2 regions of the Corynebacterium sp. 335C genome follow, and region 1 is predicted to be linked to the other one. Evidence: predicted binding sites of a transcription regulator. Region 1 holds the regulator's gene; the other holds the start of a gene.
The links. Region 1 encodes LexA, which represses DNA repair genes until DNA is damaged. Its sites were predicted from a motif close to CGAACANNTGTTCG; they were not measured.
Positions count from the first base shown of each region.

Region 1 (3,405 bases):
GCGCTCGCAGTCCTCGCATTCGCGACGGCGGCGCACGGTGGTGCCGCCGTCGACCAGACGCGAGTCGACGACCCGCGTCCGGTCGTGGTGGCAGAAGGGGCAGTGCACGGAACCGAGACTACCGCCCCCGCGGGGCCTAGCCCGCGGCCGGGGCGACGACGGCGGCGGCCGGCACGGCCTCCACCGACAGCGCCGGCTCCTCCCCGCCCGCGGCCCACACGAGGCCGAGGCCGCAGAAGACGCCGATGCCCGCGGCCGCGGCGACGGAGCGGAGGGAGCGGCGGATGCCCGCGACGGGGCGGGCCGCCGCCGGCATGCCCGCGGACACGCGCAGCGCCGGGCGGGGCGCCGCGCCACGGCCGGCGATCGGGCGGCCGGCGGGGCGCTCCGCCGGACGGACGGAGCGTCGGGGCGCGTTCGAACGGATGGACGCGTCGCCCGCCCTCGCCCCGGGCGGCCTGGTGGAGGTTCCGGCGCGCCCGCGGGCGCGGTCGGCCCGTCGAACGTCCCGTCGAACGCGGGCCGACGGGGCATCCCCGTTCGAACGGGTTCCCGCGGTACGGTGGGAGTAGGCGGGGACGTGTCCCGCGGGCGCGTCGAGGCGCGTCGCGATGGCGCGGACCGCGCCGTCGTTCCAGGTGGACGAGGTGGGCCGTGCGCCGTTCACGGTCGAGGTCATGATGGTCTCCTTCATGGTCGCCGCCGCCGCATCCCGGGCGTCCCCTGACCGGGATTCGAACGAACGGCTGTTCGAACGTCGTTGCTACGTTCGATTTATAGCACCCCGCCCCGACATCGTCCATATGTTCGGGGGGATTTTTTCGAACGGATGTACCCATCTTCGAACGGGGATGCGGTACAGTCTCACGGGAGAGCCGACGAGACGAGACCCGGAAGGCGCGAGACGACGACCATGGCACCGAAGAAGAAGGGCGGCCGCGAGCAGCTCACCGAGCGGCAGCGGAAGATCCTGGAGTTCATCCGCAATTCCGTGATGCTGCGCGGCTACGCCCCGAGCATCCGGGAGATCGGCGACGCCGTGGAGCTGAGCTCCACCTCGTCGGTCGCCTACCAGCTCAAGGTCCTGGAGACGAAGGGCTACCTGCGGCGCGACCCGCACAAGCCGCGCGCGGTCGACGTCCGCGCGCTGCAGAACGGGCCGGAGGGCCAGGCGGAAGCGCAGGACGCGAAGGCCGCGCCCGCCCCGGCGCCGGCGGCCGATGAGGCGCCGGAGCCGGTGCCCGCGACGGTGACGCCGCTGCGCGACGACGTGCTGCCGCCGACCTACGTCCCGCTCGTCGGGGCCGTCGCGGCCGGCTCCCCCATCACCGCGGAGCAGGACGTGCAGGACACGTTCGCCATGCCGCCGGAGCTGCTGGGCCCAGGCGACGAGTTCTTCATGCTGCGCGTCCAGGGCGATTCGATGGAGGACGCGGGCATGTTCGACGGCGACTTCGTCGTCGTCCGCGCGCAGGAGACCGCGGAGCGCGGCGACATCGTCGTCGCCATGCCGGACGGGCTGGAGAGCGAGGCGACGGTGAAGGAGTGGGCCCCGGACAGCACCGGCAACTACCTGCTCCCCCACAACAGCGCCTACGAGCCGATCCCGGCCGACGACGCGATCATCCTGGGGCGCGTCGTCACGCTCCTGCGCCGCTACTGACGCACCGTGCACCGCGGGCCCCGGCCCTCCCCGTCGGGAGGGCCGGGGCCCGTCGTCGTGCGCGGTGCCGGCGTCAGAGGCCCAGCGCCTCGCGCGCGGCGGCGCGGGCGCCGTCGGCCTCCGGGGCGTCGAGGGCGGCGCGGGCGGCGGCCCGGCACTGCTCCAGCGTCACCTCCGCCAGCTGCGCGCCGACGCCCGGCAGGGCGGTCGACGCGGCCGACAGCGAGGACACGCCCATGCCGACCAGGACGCAGGCCAGGACCGGATCGGCGGCGGCCTCGCCGCACACGCCCACCGGCGTTCCCGCGTCCTTGCCGGACAGGCAGGTCATGTCGATGAGCCGGAGCACCGCCGGCTGCCACGGGTCGGTGAGGTACGCCAGGTGCGGCGACAGGCGGTCGGCGGCCATCGCGTACTGCGTGAGGTCGTTGGTGCCGATGGAGACGAAGTCCAGCTCCTTCATCAGCTCGTGGCTCATCAACGCCGCCGCGGGCACCTCGATCATCGCGCCCGGGGTGAGGCCCCGCTCCCGGCACAGGCCCGCGAACCAGCGCGCCTCCTCCAGCGTCGCGACCATCGGCGCCATGACCCACGTCGGGGCGTCGTCGCCGCGCCCGGCGGCCTCGTCGGCCTCGGCGATGGCGGTGAGCTGCCGCTCCATCAGGCCCGCCGCGGAGCGGGAGATGCGCAGGCCGCGCACGCCGAGCGCCGGGTTCTCCTCCGACTCGAGGTTCGCGAACGCCAGCGGCTTGTCGGAGCCCGCGTCCAGGGTGCGCACCACGACCTTCTTCCCGGGGAAGGTGCGCAGGACCTTCGCGTAGAGCTCCGCCTGCGCCTTGACGGTCGGCTCCGCGGCCGCGGACAGGAAGCTCAGCTCCGTGCGGAACAGGCCCACGCCCTCGGCCACGCCGCCCTCGGCGGCGACGCGGGCGGCGTTGCCGTCGCCGACGTTGGCGAGCAGCTGCACGCGGTGGCCGTCGGCGGTGGCGGCGGGGCCGCGCCAGGCGGCGATGCGCTTGGCCGCCTCCTCGGCCTCCGCTACGCGGGCGGCGGCCTCCGCCTCGTCCGGGGCGACCTCCACGACGCCGAGGGCGCCGTCGACCAGCACCCGCTCGCCCACCGGCACCTCCCGCAGCGCGGGACCGACGGCGACGATGCACGGCACCCCCAGCTGGCGGGCGATGATCGCGGTGTGCGACGTCGGCCCGCCGAGCACCGTCACCAGGGCCACGAAGACCGACGGGTCGAGCGTCGCCGTGTCGGCCGGGGCGAGATCGTCGGCAAGCAGAACCGAGGGAACGGTCGCGCCCGGCAGCCCCGGCTCCTCCAGGCCCCGCAGCTCCGCGAGCACGCGGTCGCGGATGTCCTCCAGGTCGGTCAACCGCTCCGCCATCACGCCGCCGGCGGCGCGGAACATGTCGGTGAACTTCTCGATGGCGCGGACGACGGCGACCTCCGCCGTCGCCAGGTTCTTCATCTCCTTGACCGCCGCGCGGTGCCATCCGCGGTCCAGCGTCAGCTTCGACGTCGCCAGCAGCACCTCGGCGGCGTTGCCCTCGACCTCGCCGGCGCGCGTCGCCAGGCGCTCCGACACCGCCGCGGCCGCGCCGCGGAAGCGCTCCACCTCCGCGTCCACGGCGTCGGAGGCGATCCGGTCGCCGTCGTCCGGCAGCTCCGGGCGGGGGCGGACGCGGACGGCGGGGGCGCAGGCCACGCCCGGGACCACCCCGGTGCCGGTGAGC
Region 1 is NZ_JASTTB010000001.1:330,643-334,047, forward strand. Features, by position in the region: gene nrdR (transcriptional regulator NrdR) at 1-108, opposite strand, end outside; gene QQS41_RS01455 (hypothetical protein) at 137-328, opposite strand; gene lexA (transcriptional repressor LexA) at 914-1,663, shown strand; gene ptsP (phosphoenolpyruvate--protein phosphotransferase) at 1,737-3,405, opposite strand, start outside.

Region 2 (3,405 bases), 780 kb from region 1:
CGCGGCGCGCTTCTTCCGCTCGGACTTCCGCATGCCGGCCAGCTCGAGCGGGTACTCGATGTTGCCGGCGGCGGTGCGTGACGTGAAGAGGTTGAAGTGCTGGAAGATCATGCCGATGTCGGAGCGCAGCGGGCGCAGCTTCCGCTCGGGCAGGCCGGAGATGGTGCGGCCGCCGACGACGACGTCGCCGGAGGTCGGGGTCTCGAGACCGTTGATCATCCGGATGAGCGTGGACTTTCCGGCGCCGGAGTAGCCGATGACGCCCAGGATCCGGCCGGGGGCGACGGTGAGGTTCACGTCGTCGAGGGCGCGGACGTCGCCCTTGCCGAAGATCTTGACGACGTTGCGGAACTCGAGCGCCGGCTGCAGGTTACTGCTGCTCACGCTGCTGCGTCTCGACGCGCTCGAGGATGTCCTGCAGCTCCTGCGCAGGACGGTTCACGGGGACGGAGGTGCCGCGGGAGTCCTGGGCGACGGCCTCGAGGACCTCGGGGGAGTGCCACAGCTCGGCGAGCTTCAGCAGCTCCGGGTCGTCGGCGCGCTCGGCGGTGGTGACGAACACGTTGATGTACGGCTCGGCCTCCGCGGAGTTCGGGTCGTCCTGGTAGACGGCGGAGTTGGGGTCGATGCCGGCGCGGTCGAGGAAGGAGTTGTTGATGATCGCGGGGCGGCCCTCGCCGTAGGCGGCGGGGGTCTGGGCGGCGTCGACGGGGAGGACCTTGACCTTGGAGGCGCCCTCGTCGATGTCGGCGGGGGTGGGGGTGAGCAGGTCGTCCTGCTTCAGGGTCACGAGGCCGGCCTGGACCAGCACGTTGATGGCGCGGCCCTGGTTGGACGGATCGTTGGGGATGGCGATCTCCTGGCCGTCGATGCCGTCGAGGGAGTCGTGGTCCTTCCAGAACAGCGCGAGGGGGACGATCTCGGTGGAGCCGATGGGGGTGAGGTCGGCGTCGGAGCCGACGTTGTACTCGGCGAGGAACTTGATGTGCTGGAAGAGGTTGACGTCCAGCTGGCCCTCGTCGAGGGCGCGGTTCGGGGTCTGGTAGTCCGAGAAGTTCTGGACGTCGAGCTCGATGCCGGCCTCCTCGGCCTTCTGCTCGAAGACGGTCCAGGCCTGCTTGGTGGCGTCGGTGGTGCCGATGCTGATGGCCTCGCCCGAGTCGTCGTTCGAGCACGCGGCCAGGCCGGCGCCGGCGAGCGCGGCGGTGAGCCCGGCGGCGGCGATGCGTCGCAGGTTCATGGTGTTCCTCCTGGTGGGGGTGGTCCGGGGCGGGCGGTGGCGCCCTGAGTAGACAAAGCTGTCTTGAAACGTCGTGGACATTACCACCGTCGCGGCCTCCTGTGGAAACGACCTTCGCCGTTCGAACGTGCGTTTGGTTAGCGTCGGGTGGCGGGCTACGGTTCGGGGCATGGTTCGGGACGGGCGGCGCGGCGGGAGGCGCGAGGGGAGGCGCGACGGCGGCGGGGGCTCCGGCGCGCCCGCCGGCCCGCTCAGCTGGTCGCGCATCGAGCGCATCCTGTCGGGCCGCGCCGTCGGCACGCTGCTGCCGGGGTACGGGGTCAACGGGTCGCGGTGGGAGCGGAAGTCCCGCGGTGGCGCGGGGGGTTGCGTGACGACGGCGACCGCGCCGCGGTCCGCCGCCGCACCCGGCGGGGCGGAGCTGCACTGCCGGTCGTCGTATTCGTTCCTGCACGGCGCCTCGGATCCGGTGGAGCTGGTGGCGGAGGCGTCGCGGCTGGGGCTGGAGGCGCTGGGAATCGCGGATCGGGACGGCCTGTACGGGGTGGCGCGCTTCGCGGAGGCGGCGGCGGAGGCGGGCGTGGCGACGATCATCGGCGCGGAGCTGTCGCTGCCGCAGGCGCCGCTGACGGTGCTGGCCCGCGGGCCGGAGGGGTACCGGCGGCTGTCGCATGCGCTGACGCGGGCGCACATGGCGGACCGGGACAAGGACGTCGTGGTCTACCCGGATCTGGAGGGGCTGGCGGAGGCTGCGGGCGGCTGCTGGCAGGTGCTGGCGGACGCGGCGTGGCTGCCGCATCTCGACGATCTGGTGGCGGCGTTCGGCGCGGCGGACGTGGCGGTGGAGCATCGCATCCGCCTGGAGCCGGGCGACGCGGACGACGATCGGCTGCTGTCGGCGGCGGCGGATCGGCTGGGGCTGCGCCGGGTGGGATGCTCGGCGGCGACGGCGGCGACGCCGGCGGCGGCGCGGGTGGCGGGGGCGAAGCACGCGCTGGCGGTGCGGGAGTCGCTCGACGAGCACGAGGCGGCGCTGCCGCCGGCGGGCGGGTCGTGGCTGCGGTCGCGGGAGGAGCTGGAGGGCCTCCTCGGTCATCTGCCGGGGGTGCTGGAGGGCACGGCGGAGGTGGCGGCGGAGTGCGCCTTCACCCTCGATCTCATCGCCCCGCGGCTGCCGGACTGGGACGTGCCGGAGGGGCACGACGAGGCGTCGTGGCTGGGGCACCTGGCGCGGGAGGGGGCGCTGCGGCGGTACGGGCCGCCGCCGGCCGACCACGGCGAAGCCGCCCCCGCCGACGCCCCGGCCGCCGACGCCGCGGCCCCCGAAAGCGCCGCCCCCGGCCCCGCCGGCCCCTCCGGCCCCGCCGACCCCGCCGACCCCGCCGCGCGCGCCGCGCGCGCCCACGCGCAGCTCGAGCGCGAACTCGGCGTCATCCGCGACCTCGGCTTCCCGGGGTACTTCCTCATCGTCCACGACATCTGCGAATTCTGCCGCCGCGAGGGCATCCTCGCCCAGGGCCGCGGCTCGGCGGCGAATTCGGTGGTGTGCTTCGCGCTGGGCGTCACCAACGTCGACCCGATCGGGGCGGGGCTGCTGTTCGAGCGGTTCCTGTCGCCGGAGCGCGACGGCCCGCCGGACATCGACCTGGACATCGAGTCGGGCCGGCGGGAGGAGGTCATCCAGTACGTGTACCGCCGCTACGGCAGGGACCGGGCGGCGCAGGTGGCGAACGTCGTCACGTACCGCCGGCGCGGCGCGCTGCGGGACGCGGCGCGGGCGCTGGGCCACCCGCCGGGGCTCGTCGACGCGTGGGTCAACGGCGTCGCGGAGCCGCCGGCGGAGGTCGCGGAGCTCGCCGACGGCTTCCGCGGCGGCCCGCGCCACCTGGGCATCCACTCGGGCGGGATGGTGATCTGCGACCGGCCGATCGCCGACGTCGTGCCGGTGGGGTGGGCGCGGATGGAGGACCGGTCGGTGGTGCAGTGGGACAAGGACGACTGCGCGGCGGCGGGCCTGGTGAAGTTCGACCTGCTCGGCCTCGGGATGCTGGAGGCCATCCACCACTGCATCGACCTGGTGGAGGCCCACCGCGGCCGCCGGGTGGAGCTGTGGGAGATCGACGTGGCGGAGCCGGAGGTCTACGCGATGCTCGCCCGCGCCGACG
Region 2 is NZ_JASTTB010000001.1:1,112,843-1,116,247, reverse strand. Features, by position in the region: gene QQS41_RS04730 (methionine ABC transporter ATP-binding protein) at 1-384, opposite strand, end outside; gene QQS41_RS04725 (MetQ/NlpA family ABC transporter substrate-binding protein) at 371-1,240, opposite strand; gene QQS41_RS04720 (error-prone DNA polymerase) at 1,410-3,405, shown strand, end outside.
Region 2: a site for LexA is predicted at 1,363-1,376, ahead of QQS41_RS04720 (error-prone DNA polymerase). Genes of this name have one in related genera too.